Regions from separate parts of the Ensifer sp. genome, predicted to be linked through region 2. Evidence: riboswitches for the same ligand, from Rfam matches in the RefSeq annotation. Region 2 holds a riboswitch; the other holds the start of a gene.
The links. Region 2 has a riboswitch for FMN ahead of RTP54_RS06395 (DMT family transporter). Riboswitches for the same ligand answer to the same signal wherever they lie in the genome.
Positions count from the first base shown of each region.

Region 1: linked by a shared signal. The riboswitch ahead of RTP54_RS12430 (6,7-dimethyl-8-ribityllumazine synthase) and the one ahead of RTP54_RS06395 (DMT family transporter) in region 2 are both predicted to bind FMN.

Region 1 is NZ_DALZXU010000001.1:2,543,083-2,550,646, reverse strand. Features, by position in the region: gene RTP54_RS12455 (sugar phosphate isomerase/epimerase family protein) at 1-169, shown strand, start outside; gene RTP54_RS12450 (DeoR/GlpR family DNA-binding transcription regulator) at 273-1,058, shown strand; gene RTP54_RS12445 (triose-phosphate isomerase) at 1,055-1,822, shown strand; gene RTP54_RS12440 (RpiB/LacA/LacB family sugar-phosphate isomerase) at 1,863-2,300, shown strand; gene RTP54_RS12435 (low temperature requirement protein A) at 2,584-3,861, shown strand; gene RTP54_RS12430 (6,7-dimethyl-8-ribityllumazine synthase) at 4,226-4,699, opposite strand; FMN riboswitch at 4,791-5,043, opposite strand; gene RTP54_RS12425 (ABC transporter ATP-binding protein) at 5,180-6,241, opposite strand; gene RTP54_RS12420 (ABC transporter permease) at 6,254-7,036, opposite strand; gene RTP54_RS12415 (ABC transporter permease) at 7,033-7,564, opposite strand, start outside.
Region 2 is NZ_DALZXU010000001.1:1,316,570-1,324,133, reverse strand. Features, by position in the region: gene RTP54_RS06400 (esterase-like activity of phytase family protein) at 1-2,136, opposite strand, end outside; gene RTP54_RS06395 (DMT family transporter) at 2,234-3,142, opposite strand; FMN riboswitch at 3,220-3,369, opposite strand; gene hupB (DNA-binding protein HupB) at 3,490-3,765, opposite strand; gene lon (endopeptidase La) at 3,988-6,408, opposite strand; gene clpX (ATP-dependent Clp protease ATP-binding subunit ClpX) at 6,785-7,564, opposite strand, start outside.

The DNA.
Region 1 (7,564 bases), 1.2 Mb from region 2:
CGACGCGGTCAGGGCTGGCGGCGGCACGGACAACGAGATCTGCCTGGAGCTGTCCTTCCGCGAGCGCGAGCCGACCGATCACAACGTCGTCGATATGATCCGCGAATCCGTGGCTTTCTGGGAGCCCTACATTGACACCGGGTTCAATCGACCGTCAAAATCACACTGAAAGATCACAAAGTATCATTCTTGATATTGAAATATAACATTCAAGTGTTATCTTCCCAGGCATGATGGCGTGCTCCCGCGCCTTCGGATCGAGGCGGATGGCGATGAAGCCGGAAGACAGGCGACAGGCGGTCATGGATGTTTTGATGGAGGCCGGCACGGCGTCCGTCGAGGATCTGGCGCTGCGCTTTGGCGTCAGCAAGATGACCGTTCATCGCGACCTCGACGACCTCGAGCAGGCCGGTCTGTTGCGCAAGGTGCATGGTGGCGCGTCGATCCAGTCGAGCCCGCAGTTCGAAAGTGATTTCCGCTATCGCGAGAAGATTGCCGCCGCCGAGAAGAGCCGCATCGCCGAATATGCAGCCGGTCTGATCGAGCCGGGACAGAGCATCCTCATCGACGACAGCTCGACGGCCGGAGCGATCGCGGCCTTCATCCGGGACATCAGGCCGCTCACCGTCATCACGAACAATCTTGGCGTCATCGCCAGCCTGTCGGGCGCGCCCGGCATCAACGTGATCGCGCTCGGCGGCCAGTACAGTAAGAAATTCAATGGTTTCTTCGGCATAGTCACCGAAGAGGCGCTACGTTCGCTGCGCGTCGACATCGCCTTCCTTTCCAGTTCCGCGGTCGCGGGAACGGCAGCCTTCCACCAGGACCAGGAGGTCGTGCAGGCCAAGCGCCTGATGGTGAAGTCGGCCGCGCGCAAATATCTCATGGTGGATCACGACAAGTTCGGCCGGTCCGCCCTTCATTTCCTGACCGGGCTCGACGCCTTCGACGCGGTGCTGACCGGCGCCGAGGTGGCGGACGAGCATGCCGAGGCGCTCGGCGAAGCCGGTATTCGCCTGGTCCAGGTCGACACACGAAAAATATCGGAGAAAACATGACCAAGCCGCAGCTCTGGGTGGGCACAAGCTGGAAGATGAACAAGACGCTGACGGAGGCCATGGTCTTTGCCGATGGGCTGGCCGCCGCCGACGCTACGCGCGATGAGCGCATCCAGCGTTTCGTCATCCCGCCTTTTACCGCCGTTCGCCAGGTCAAGGAGCGGCTGGCCGCAACCAGCGTCAAGGTCGGCGCGCAGAACATGCACTGGGACGATGCCGGTGCCTGGACCGGCGAAGTGTCGCCGGTGATGCTGCGGGATTGCAATCTCGACGTCGTCGAACTCGGTCACAGCGAACGCCGCGAGCATTTCGGCGAGACCGACCGGACCGTCGGCCTGAAGACGGCGGCAGCCGTGCGCCATGGCCTGGTGCCGCTGATCTGCATCGGCGAGACGCTTGCCGAGCGCGAAGCGGGCGAGGCGGATGCCGTGTTGAAGCGGCAGGTGGAAGGGGCGCTGGAACTGCTGGAAGGCGATGCCCGCAAAGCGACTGTCCTGCTTGCCTATGAGCCGGTCTGGGCGATCGGCGTCAACGGCATCCCGGCAACATCCGATTATGCCGACGAGCGCCACAAGCGCATCGCCGATGTGGCTGAAGCCGCACTCGGCGTGCGCGTGCCCGTGCTCTACGGCGGCAGCGTCAATCCCGGCAATTGCGAGGAACTGATTGCCCAGAAGCATATCGACGGCCTGTTCATCGGCCGCTCGGCCTGGGACGTCAACGGCTATCTCGACATTCTCAAGCGTGTCTCCGGGGCGATCTGAGTCCCCCGCACGCCAACCAAAACGACGGAAAGGAACCATCATGAAGATCGCAATCGGAGCAGACAGCGCCGGCAAGCCCTTGCTCGACGTCATCGCCGCGCACCTGAAGAGCAAAACCGGCCTCGAGGTCAGCGACCTCAGCCAGTCCGGCTTTTACGCCGACCTGTCGCAGAAGCTGGCGCAGACCATCGTCGACGGCGAGAACGAGCGCGGCATCCTGTTCTGCGGCACCGGGATCGGCGTCTGCATCTCGGCCAACAAGGTGCCGGGCATCCGCGCCGCGCTGACCCACGACACCTATTCCGCCGAGCGGGCGGCCAAGTCGAACAACGCCCAGATCATCACCATGGGCGCCCGCGTCATCGGACCCGAGCTGGCCAAGTCGATCGTCGACGCGTGGCTCGCCTCCGAGTTCGACCCGAACGGCCCTTCGGCCGGCAATGTCGACGCGATCGATCGTCTCGACGCGGCGAAGTAATTCGATCGAGCAACGGAGCGTTTCCGGCCCGATCCGGCCCGGGAGACGCTCCATCTGCCTGCTTCAGACATGTCCAGCGCAAACCGTCTAGCGCGTTTGCTGGAGATACGCTGATACCGCAATGCACGTTGATCCTCCCTCGCGCATTGCGGCGAGACGCCCGGCAGAGATGCCGGGCGTTTTCATCTCCAGCCAATACTGGGTGATCCGGCGCTGCGCGCTTGACGAGGCTTCTGCAAATATTTGAATATTCTTGCATTCCGTCAACGAGGAATGCTGCCCCATGTCCGACGCCACCACGACATCGTCCCATCCAGCAGCCCATCGGCTGGCCCGCATGAGCGGCCGCGATACCCACGAACATCATCGCACCGCAACGACGCTCGAGCTTCTGTTCGACCTGACCTTCGTCATCGCCTTCAGCCTTGCGGCGTCGCAGCTTGCGCATCTGATGGCCGAAGGACATTTCAAGGCGGGGTTGATCGGCTTTACGCTCGCGATCTTCGCCATCTGCTGGGCCTGGATCAATTTTACCTGGTTTGCGTCCGCCTATGACACCGACGACTGGGTGTTTCGCTGCGTCACCATGGTGCAGATGGTCGGCGTGCTGATCCTGGCGATCGGGCTTCCGGCCATGTTCCACTCGATCGACGTGGGCGGGCATCTCGACAATGGCGTGATGGTGCTCGGCTATGTGGTGATGCGCGTGGCGATGATCTTCCAGTGGCTGCGCGCCACCCGCCAGGATCCGCTCAGGCGCGAGGCCTGCATGACCTATGTGATCGCCATCGGCATTGCCCAGCTTGGCTGGATCGTTCTGATCTTCTTCGATTTCTCGCTCACGGTGTCCATTGCCATGGTGGTGGTGCTGACGGCGATCGAGATGCTCGGGCCCTATATCGCCGAGACGCGGCATGGCGGCACGCCCTGGCATGCGCACCACATCGCCGAACGCTACGGGCTTCTTGCGATCATCGCGCTTGGCGAGGGCGTCGTCGGCACAGTCGCCTCGATTACCGCCGTCGTCGACGGGGAGGGGTGGAACCTCGACGTCGCGCTCGTCTGCCTCGCCGGCACCGGGCTCACCTTCGGCATGTGGTGGATCTACTTCCTGTTGCCGAGTGCGGAGGTGCTGCATGCGCACCGCCGGCGCTCCTTCGTCTGGGGCTATGGCCACATGTTCATCTTTGCGGCGATCGTGGCGACCGGCGCCGGCCTGCATGTCGCCGCCTATTACATCGAGCATAAGGCGCATATCGGCTCGCTGGCAACGGTGCTCACCGTCGCCGTTCCGGTCGGGGCCTATATCGGCCTGGTCTACGGCATGTATGCCTATCTGCTCAGGCAGGCAGAGGCGCTGCACGCGTGGTTGCTCGCGGGAACCGCCCTGTTGCTGGCGACGTCGATCGCGGCTGCGATCGCCGGCGTCGACATGGCGGTCTGCCTTGTTATCCTGATGTTCGCGCCGTTCGTCACCGTCGTCGGGTTCGAGGCGGTTGGTCACCGCCACCGCATGGCGGCGCTGGAACGGTGCCTTGCAGAGGCCGAGCCGGCGCATTGAGCGTCGGGGAATTGTCGAGTCGAAACAGCGGCCTAAGCGTCGGTGCTTGCAGGTCGATTCAGGTGCTTCAGAGGTTGATTCAAGAAGGGCATCGCTTTCGCCCGCGTCGGTGTTTCACTCGTTTGGCGCAGCGTTGCCCCTGACCCTAGCCCTCTCCCCGTAAACGGGGAGAGGGAACTGTCGAGCATGCGGCGTACGCTTTCACGCGCCGCGCGCCTTGAAATCCATTCCGTCGGTCAGGGTTATCGGATGACGATGCTGGACGCGAGCGCGTGCCACGCATGTCCTTCTCCCCGCCAGCCGGGGAGAAGGTGGCCGGCAGGCCGGATGAGGGGCTGCCGGTCACGGTGTCGCTGTCTTGAGATCAGGCGTTGACCAGCGCCAGTTTGGCGCGGGCGTCGAGGATCTGGGCGCAGGCATTGGCGGCCTCTTCGCCCTTCGTCACGAAATGTTCGCGGAAGAAGGCGATCAGCGGCGCGCTTTCCTGGAAATTGTGCGGCGTGAGCACGGCGGACAGCACCGGCACGTCGGTGTCGAGCTGGACGCGCATCATGCCGTCGAGCACCGTGCCGGCAACAAAATCATGCCGGTAGATGCCGCCGTCGACGACGAAGGCGGTGCCGAGGATCGCGGCGTAGCGGCCGGTCCTTGCGAGCTTCTGAGCGTGCAGCGGGATTTCGAGCGCGCCCGGCACGTCGAAGATCTCGACGTCGGCGGCAGAACCGCCGAGCTTCGTCCACTGCGCGATGAAGGCATCGACGCAACGGTCGACGATGTCTGCATGCCAGCGGGCACGGACAATCGCGATCTTGGCGGTGGGGTGGGAAAGAATAGTCATGGTCTCGGCCTTCCAGGGTTTGGCGTTTCCAATTTTCCCGTCGGGCGAACATGCATGCGCGCGAAACCCCGTGCGCGGGGTTCACGTTCCTGCTTGCTCTCTTCCATCCGGACTTTAACCGTCGGCTCCGGAATCTGACCGGATCTGCTGACCCCTGGAACCGTTGCCGACTCCAAGGCGCTCGCGGGCTTCGATCCCTGCATGTTTCCTTAAACCTCACTGATTTAAGGACAAAACATGCAGCACGTTAAGTTCTACAGCGACCTTTGCGCGTCTGTATAACGCGCGGCGCTGTAGTGATCGCTACCGCCGGTGGGGAGTTTCACCCCGCCCTGAGAACAGGGCCGACTATATAGAACGGCCACGCGGGGTCAAACGCGTGGCGCGACGAAAATCCTGGAAATTACGACAGATTTTTCCAAGACCGGGCGCTGCCGGGCGAAATGGTTCCGGCAGCGCTCGGTCTTTGCACGTCCGATCTTACTCGCGAATGACGAGCAGATCCTTGGCGGCGAAGCGCAGCGTGACGTTGTCGCCGTAGGCGGGCGGCGTCAGGCCGGGATCGTTGAACATGTCGAAGGAGATGACGTCGCCGCCAATGCGCAGCTTTGTGCGGATGACCGAGCCGAGGAAGCTGGTCGAAACCACCTCGCCGGTGAGCGCGGTATCACCCTTGGCGCTGTCGGCGATCGAGCCCGCCTCCGGGCGCAGCGCCAGCGAAATGGGGTCGCCGCCCTTCATGCCGGAAATCGGCTCCTTCAGCGATACCTTTTGGTCGCCGATGGCAACGGTGCCCGTGGCCGGATCTGCCACCTTGGCCTCGATGATGTTGAGCGTGCCGACGAAGGAGGCGACGAAGCGGGTGGCGGGCGTGTTGTAGATCTCGAAGGGCGTGCCGATCTGGTCGGCGCGGCCCGAATTCATCACTACGATGCGGTCGGAGATCGACAGTGCCTCTTCCTGGTCATGGGTGACGAAGACGGTGGTGATGCCGAGCTGCTGCTGGATCTGGCGGATTTCCTCGCGCAGCGACACGCGGATCTTGGCGTCGAGGGCCGACAGCGGCTCGTCGAGCAACAGCACCTGCGGCTTGGCGGCAAGCGCGCGGGCAAGCGCCACGCGCTGCTGTTGGCCGCCGGAGAGCTGATAGGGAAAACGATCGGCCAGGTGCTCGAGCTTGATCAGGCTGAGCATCTGCTTGACGCGCGCGTCGATCTCCGCCTTAGGCGCGCCGGCAACCTTCAGGCCGAAGGCGACGTTGTCGGCGACGTTCATGTTCGGGAACAGCGCATAGGCCTGGAATACCATGCCGATGTTGCGCTGGTTCGGCTTCAGCGTGCCCTGGTCCTTGCCGTTGATGACGATGGATCCGCTGGACGGCATCTCGAAGCCGGCGATCATGCGCAGCACGGTCGTCTTGCCGCAGCCCGACGGGCCGAGGAACGAGACGAATTCGCCCTTCTCGATCGACATGTCGAAGCCATGCACGACCTGCACGGGGCCGAAGGATTTCTGGATGTTGGTCAGTGTCAGGAAACTCATATGGACCGATCCTCAGGCCTTGGGAGGCGCGCTTTTTTGAAAGCGCGAGACGAGCTGGATGAGGCCGAGGCAGCCCCAGGTGATGCCGAACGCGATGACGGCGAGAGCGGCTGGCTCATAGGCGCGGTTGGCGCCGAGAAGCTGCATGTACGGACCGAAGGCCGGCCGGTTCAGAAGTGCTGCCATGGTGAATTCGCCGATGACGATGGCAAATGTCAGGAAGGCACCGGAGAGCACCGCGACCAGGACGTTCGGCAGAATGATCCGCCCGAGAATGGTCGCCCAGCCTGCCCCGAGGCTCTGGGCGGCTTCGGTGAGCGTCGCGATGTCGATCGTGCGGAGCCCGGTATCCACCGCCCGGTACATGTAGGGCAGGGCGAGGATGGCGTAGCCGAACATCAAAAGCACGTTGGTGCCGAAGATCGATCCGGTCAAAGGCAGCCAGCTCGAGGTGTTGTAGAGACGGATGTAGCCGAAAACGATCACGATCGCCGGGATGACGAGCGGCAGAAGCGTGATGAACTCGATGTAGGGCCGCAGCCGCGGCAGCTTCAGGCGAACCCAGTAGGCCGTGGGCACCACCAGCAGAACGCCGAACAGGATCGTGAACAGCGCCTGCATGATCGAATAGGTGAAGGTCTCCTGAAAGCGCGGATCGCTGAAGACCTTGCCATAGGCGTCGAAGGAATACTCGCCGCGACGCATCTTCAAGGAGAAGTTCGTCATGCCGATCAGCGGCAGGGTGAAATAGAGGAGGCCGAAAACGAGGGCCCCCCAGGCCCAGATCTTCTTCATTTCAGCCACCTCTCGCTGCGGGCGCGAAGCCAGATGTAGATCGCGTTGGCGATGCCGGTCACGACGATCATGCCGAAGGCGAGCGCGTAGCCGAGATGCGGATTGCCGAGAACGTCGCCGCGGATCTGGGCGAAGAGCAGGATCGGCACGATCGACAGCGACGAGCCGGTGAGCGCGATCGCGGTCGCAACCGCGCCGAAGGCATTGGCGAACAGGAGTGCCAGCGTGCCGAGCAGCGAGGGCAGAAGGATCGGAAAGGCGACCATGCGCCAGTATTGCAGGCCGGTGGCGCCGAGAATTTCGGCCGCCTCGCGCCATTCGCGCTTCAAGCCGTCGAGCGCCGGGGTGATGATCAGGATCATCAGCGGGATCTGGAAGAACAGATAGGTGACGGTCAGCCCCCAGAAGGACAGGAGGTTGAAGCCGAGCAGCCTCAGGTCGAGGCCGAAGTTGGAGCGCAGGAAGACGGTCAGGATGCCGACGGGGCCGAGCGTCGCCAGAAAGGCGAAGGCGAGCGGCACGCCGGCG
Region 2 (7,564 bases):
CCCGTCATTGTCGGTGACGACATAGCCGTTGCCTGCTGCATCGACGGTGAAGCCTTCGACCTTGTCGACGACGTAACCGTTCAGAGCCTTCAGATCGGGAATGAGATCGCGAACCACTTCCTTCTTGACGACAGGCAGTTCGCCGCCAAGTTCTGCCGGCTTCAACTCTGCGAGTGCCACGCGATAGAGCTTCTTCAGCTTTGCAGCCTGGCCGATCAGGTTGTCGCGTTCGATGATGTAGGCATAGTCGCCGTGGACCGAGATTTCCGACAGGCCGACCCAGCCGCCATCAGCCTTTTCGAGCGGATAGCGAACGGCGCCCCATTCTTCGCTCGACGGCTTGTAGGAGACGAGCTTGACGAAGCCCTTCTGGTCGTCCTTCCACTCGCGCTGCACCGCCATCCACAGAACCTGATCGTCGCCTTCGCCAACGACCGTCACACCCTCGAAACCGAAGCGGGTTTCGCCGGCACGCAAAGCTTCGGGAAGCGCGATCTCCTTCTTGATCTCACCCTTCTTGTTCACCTTCAGCAGGGCGTGGCTGTAGAGCTTGTCGGAATTGCCTTCCGAAACGAGCCAGAAGCCCCCTTCCCCGTCATTGGCGATGCCTTCGATGTCGAGCTTCTGTGCCGGCGCGCCATCGCGGGTGATGCGAAGGGCTTCGGTGATCAGCGCCGGCTTCTGCGTCGCGTCGATGGTGAAGATGGTTGGCTGCGATGCGTAAACCGAATCGTTGACGGCGCGCAGGAAGCCCGGCTTGTCGGCCACGGCGACCAGGCCCGAAAGCGCGCCGAATCCGACCGGCAAACCATCCTTGTCGGCCGAGCGGATTTGCGGATAGGCGGCCACGCCTTCACCGCGCTCATAGAGCATCACGTGTGAACGCGCGCCGCCGTCCTCACCGAGATCGACCTCGTTTGCGGTGGCAAGCAGGTTGCGCGACGGGATCGCGACGGCACCTTCAGGCGAGATGCCCGACGGCAGCAACTGCAGGAGCTCCGGTTCAGCGCCGGTGTCCTTGTAGACGCCGACGACAGATGCACGCTCGGCAAGCACGAAGAACAGATTGTCGTTACCGAACTTTGCGGCCTCCAGGCCCTCCGGCTCGACGCCCTTGGCCGACGAACGCTTCTCGGGATAGTGGCCGATCGATGCGATCGCGTGTTCGAAGCTTGCGCCCGACTCGAACAACACCTTGCCTGACGTGTCGAAGACGGTGAAGCCACGCGAACCGCCCTCATAGTCGCCTTCGTTGGCGACGACGATGCGGTTGTCGTCGAGCCACTTGACGGCATCGGGCTCGCGCTTGCGGCCAGGCTGCTCGTCCTTGAAGGCGATCGCGCCGTCGCGCTTGGTATCGATGTCCTTGAGGTCGACGCTGCCTGCGGAGAAATGCGTCTTCACCGTTGCCGACTTGGCGTCGATGATGACGATGTGGTTGTTCTCCTGCAGCGTCAGCGCGATCTCGTCCTTGCCGTTGAAGGAGACGAATTCCGGCTCCGGATCGTCGCCGGCAACCTCGGCAAGGCCGGTCAGGGTCACGTGCTTGATCGTGGCGCAATCGGCAACGCCGTCGTTCAGCGACAGGATTACCAGGTCGCCGGCCGGCATCTGCGGGATCTTGCCGTCGTTGACCTCTTCGTCACGCTCGTTCTCGATGGCGATCGCCGCCAGCGTCCGGTCCTTGTTGACGGCAACGCTGTCCGGCTGGCCACCGAGATCACAGGTCGCTTCGATCCTTTTGGAGGCGACATCGACGGTGGCAAGGAAACCCGACGGCTTGGTGAAGCTCTCGCTGGTGTTGACCGCGACCAGGGCCTTTCCACCTGCGACGGCAACCGATGTCGGCTCGCCATCGAAACCGACGATGCCGGCCGGCTTCGGTGTCTTGGCATCGGTGATGTCGATGAGACCGATGCGCTTGCCGGGGCTATCGGAATAGATCAGCGTGTTGCCGTCTTCGGTGGCAGTGATGATTTCCGCCGATGTCGCTTCCTTGCGGGCATCGCCTTCAGGCAGGTTGTCTGCCACTGCGAAGGACGCGATGCGATTGAACACCGGTTCGGCTGCGGCCGGAAATGCGACGGACGCGAGAAGCATGGCGGCAAGTGCCGTTCTGCATGATGAAATGGTCATGAAATCCCCCAGTTCGAATCTTCAAAACAAGGGGGTTTCTGCGGGATGGCGATGACAGGCGCATGACAATCCCGCGCCTTTGTTGTGCAGCGTGGCGCTATGCGGTTCTGCGCTCGCGATTCATCTCGTGCCGCATGATGAAAAGCGAGGCGCCGAGGATGAGGATGGCCCCGAGCCACAGATAGCCGCTCGGTGCGTAGCCGAAGACCAGCCAACCGGCCAGCACATTGAGCGGCAGCTTCAGATCGTCGAAGGGCTGCACATAAGCCGCGTCGGCAACGCTGTAGGCAAGGGTCAGAAGATATTGCGCCACCACCGTCAGCAGGCCTGCCAGGACGAGAAGCGCGAGGATCGTCCCACCCGGTACGACGAACCCTGCCGATAGCGCCAGCACGCCGTTGATCGGCGTCAGGAGGACCAGCAGCCAGACCGTGATCGTTTCAGGGCGCTCGATGCCTGTCAGGCTCTTGGTGATGAGCGACGACGCGCCCCAGAGCAATGCCGACAAGACCGGCAGCAGCGCCGCCCAGGTGAAAGTCTCCGACCAGGGTTGCAGGATGATGGTGGCACCGGCAAAGCCGACGGCGGCCGCGGCCCAGCGCGCAGCCCCCACGCGCTCGCCGAGGAAAAGGCGTGCGCCGAGAATGATGAAGAATGGCGACGTCATCACCAGCGCGATGGCTTGCCAGATCGGGACGGAGGCAAGGCCCGACACCCATGCCGCAACGCCCAGTGCCGCAAGTCCAACGCGAACGACATGGCGCCAGGGGTAGTCGGTGCGCATCGCCGACAGACCGACCCGCAGCAGGAACGGCAGGGAAAAGACAAGCGCAAAGGCATATTGCCAGAAGGCCGTCGACGTCGCGGAGTAGCCGAGTTGCATCGTCATCCATTGGGTGACGACATTGAGCAAGGCAAAGGCGACCCCGGCCAGGATCATCCAGGCGGCGCCGGCCACGGCACGGGAGGTAAAAAGCACTTGGGTAGTCTGATTCATGTCCTTCATCCGCAAACAGGGACCAACACAAATCAGGACGCATGAACGCCGTATGCGACGACGGGCAGCCCTGCCCCTCGCACCTCGTTCATTCTCTTCCATCCGGACTGTGACCGTCGGCTCCGGAATTGCACCGGATCTGCTACCTTCCATTGCCGAGACGCCGGAAGTGCTCGCGGGCTTGGGCCGAAACCCTTACCGCCGGTGGGGACTTTCACCCCGCCCTGAGAACAGATCGAGCCGTAGACGAAAGACTGCGCGGCTGCAAGGTCGCCGCAACGCAAAAGGGTCCGGCGTGAGCCGAACCCTTCAAGACTTGGACTGCCGGCCTCGTATCCGGCCGTCAAGCAAACTTATCAGCCGTTAACGGCATCCTTCAGGCCCTTGCCGGCCGTGAACTTCGGAACGTTGCGTGCCGGAATGTCAACTTCAGCGCCCGTGGACGGGTTGCGGCCCTTGGAGGCTTCGCGACGCGAAACGGAGAAGTTGCCGAAACCGACGAGGCGAATGTCGCCGCCGTTCTTCAGTTCAGCCTGGATGGTCTCGAAAACTGCATCAACTGCGGAAGATGCGTCGGTCTTGGAAAGTCCGGCCTTCTCAGCAACGGCAGACACGAGCTCATTTTTGTTCATGTTTCCACCCCTTTCAAAATGGTTCGAAACAACTGTGTTTTTAAGCCGCGGCGGCTTTCGCATCGCCTGCGCCTTGCCATTCCCAATTGCGCCTAATCCCTTGGAATGCAAGGCTTGGGCCGTGCTTTTACAACAAAAAAGACCGGCCAAAGGCCGGTCTTAAGCGTTTTTCTGCCAATTGGACCCGGCGGCAACACTATTGCCGCCGCCGGTCCGTGACGATCAGTGAGCGATGGATGCGCCGGCTTCGTCCTGCGAATCAACCGCGGCGACGGTCGCCGGTTCGTTTGCCGGGTCCCATTCGATCGGCTCGGGCACGCGCACCAGAGCGTGCTCAAGCACCTCACCCATGCGCGAGACAGGAATGATCTCCAGAACGTTCTTCACGTTGTCAGGGATCTCCGCGAGATCCTTGGCATTCTCCTCTGGGATCAGCACCTTCTTGATGCCGCCGCGAAGCGCTGCCAGCAGCTTCTCCTTCAGACCACCGATCGGCAGGACGCGACCGCGCAGGGTGATTTCACCCGTCATCGCCACGTCCTTCGAGATCGGAATACCGGTCATCACCGAGACGATTGCCGTTGCCATGGCAACACCGGCCGACGGGCCATCCTTGGGCGTCGCACCTTCCGGTACGTGCACGTGGATGTCGCGCTTGTCGAACAGCGGCGGCTCGATGCCGAAGTCGATCGCCCGCGAACGGACGTAGGACGCCGCCGCCGAAATCGATTCCTTCATCACGTCACGCAGGTTGCCGGTGACCGTCATGCGACCCTTGCCGGGCATCATGACGCCTTCGATCGTCAGCAGTTCGCCGCCGACCTCGGTCCAGGCAAGCCCGGTGACCACACCGACCTGATCGTCGCGTTCGGCTTCGCCGTGACGGTAGCGCGGCACGCCCAGGTAATCTGGAACATTGTCCGCCGTAACGGCCACAGACTTGGTCTTGCCCTTGATGATCTCGGTCACCGCCTTGCGGGCGAGCTTCATCAGTTCGCGCTCGAAGTTACGAACGCCGGCTTCACGCGTATAGGTCTGGATGATCGCCATCAGCGCACCGTCGGTGACCGAAAACTCCTTCGGCTGAAGCGCGTGATCGCGGATCGCCTTGGGCAGCAGATGCCGCTTGGCAATCTCCAGCTTTTCTTCTTCCGTGTAACCGGCGATGCGGATCACTTCCATGCGGTCCATCAGCGGCGCCGGAATGTTCAGCGTGTTTGCCGTTGTGATGAACATCACGTTGGACAGATCGTATTCAACTTCCAGGTAGTGATCCATGAAGGTCGAGTTCTGTTCCGGATCCAGCACCTCCAGCAGAGCCGAAGACGGGTCGCCGCGGAAGTCCTGGCCCATCTTGTCGATCTCGTCGAACAGGAAGAGCGGGTTGGACTTCTTGGCCTTCTTCATCGACTGGACGACCTTGCCGGGCATCGAGCCGATATAGGTGCGACGGTGACCGCGGATTTCCGCTTCGTCACGAACGCCACCAAGCGCCATGCGGACATATTCGCGACCGGTCGCCTTGGCGATCGACTTGGCAAGCGAGGTCTTGCCGACACCCGGAGGGCCGACGAGGCAAAGGATCGGGCCCCGGATCTTGGTCGAGCGCGCCTGGACGGCGAGGTATTCGACAATGCGTTCCTTGACCTTGTCGAGGCCGAAGTGATCGACGTTGAGCACTTCCTCGGCATGGTTAAGGTCGGTCTTGATCTTGGACTTCTTGCCCCAGGGCATGCCGAGCAGCCAATCCAGATAGTTGCGCACGACGGTGGCTTCCGCCGACATCGGGCTCATCTGGCGCAGCTTCTTCAGCTCGGCATCAGCCTTTTCGCGCGCTTCCTTGGAAAGCTTGGTCTTGGCGATGCGTTCTTCGATTTCGGCCATCTCGTCACGGCCGTCTTCGCCGTCGCCGAGTTCCTTCTGGATCGCCTTCATCTGTTCGTTGAGATAGTACTCGCGCTGGGTCTTCTCCATCTGGCGCTTGACGCGCGAGCGGATGCGCTTTTCCACCTGCAGGACGGAAATCTCGCCTTCCATGAAGCCGAGCGCCTTTTCGAGACGCATCTTCACGCTGGTGGTTTCCAGCATTTCCTGCTTCTCGACGATCTTGATCGAGAGGTGCGAAGCGACGGTATCGGCGAGCTTCGAATAATCTTCGATCTGGCTGGCAACGCCGACGACTTCAGGCGAAATCTTCTTGTTGAGCTTCACGTAGCTCTCGAATTCGGAGACGACCGAGCGGCTCAGCGCCTCGATCTCGACCGGATCTTCTTCCGGCTCGTCGAGCGCCTGTGCCGTTGCCTCGTAGAATTCTTCGCGTGGCGTGTAGCTGTCGATCTTGGCGCGCGTGCGCCCTTCGACCAGCACCTTGACCGTGCCGTCGGGCAGCTTCAGAAGCTGCAGAACATTGGCGATCGTGCCGACCTGGTAGATCGCGGACGGTTCCGGATCGTCATCCGTCGCGTTGATCTGGGTGGCAAGCATGATCTGCTTGTCCGTCCCCATGACCTCTTCCAGTGCACGGATCGACTTCTCGCGGCCGACGAAGAGCGGCACGATCATGTGCGGGAACACTACGATGTCGCGAAGCGGCAAGACCGGATAGGTCGCGCTCTCAGTCGTCGGAGACGTTTTGCTCGTCATGTCATTTCCTTTCCGTCCCGATTTCGGGCCCGTTCCCAGGAGCCACAGCGGCACTCCCGGTTGTCATGATTTCCACATGAAAGTGGAGTGCTTGAGAGTCCTTTTCAAGGCTCGATGCGACATCCACCCTCAATGGCCGGGTCCTTCTGACTACGCTTGGTTGCTGTTGCGTACCTTGCGACGGAAAACGAGGCTTCAAGGATAGGCAACGGCCGAGGCCCTTTTACTGAATCGTCACATCATTGCGTTGTTAAGACACTTTAGCAACAACCGAATTGTTAAATCGGCGTTAGCGCAACGCATCTCAACAACTATGTTCAGCTCACGAAAAAGCCCGCACGAGGCGGGCTTTCAGATCGTATCCGTCGACCGGTAATCAGGCCGAAACGTTGGTCTTCTCTTCCGAGCGCTCGGAGTAGATGTAGAGCGGCCGTGCCGACCCCTTCACCACTTCGTCGGAGATCACAACTTCGCGAACACCCTCGAGCGTCGGCAGCTCGAACATCGTGTCGAGCAGGATCTTTTCCATGATCGAGCGCAGGCCGCGCGCGCCGGTCTTGCGCACGATGGCACGACGGGCGATCTCGCGCAGCGCGTCTTCGTGGAAGGTCAGCTCGACGTCTTCCATCTCGAACAGGCGCTGGTACTGCTTGATCAGAGCGTTCTTCGGCTCCGACAGGATCTGGATCAACGCGTCCTCGTCGAGGTCCTCGAGCGTCGCCAGAACCGGCAGACGGCCGATGAATTCCGGGATCAGGCCGAACTTGACCAGATCTTCCGGCTCGAGTTCGCGCAGGACCTCGCCAACCCGACGATCTTCCGGCGAACGGACCGTTGCGCCGAAACCGATCGAGGTCTTCTCGCCACGCGCCGAGATGATCTTGTCGAGGCCGGCAAATGCGCCACCGCAGATGAACAGGATGTTGGTCGTATCCACCTGCAGGAATTCCTGCTGCGGATGCTTGCGACCGCCCTGGGGCGGCACCGAGGCGACAGTGCCTTCCATGATCTTCAGAAGTGCCTGCTGCACGCCCTCGCCCGAAACGTCACGGGTGATCGACGGGTTGTCGGACTTGCGCGAGATCTTGTCGACTTCGTCGATATAGACGATGCCGCGCTGAGCGCGCTCGACATTGTAGTCGGCTGCCTGCAGCAG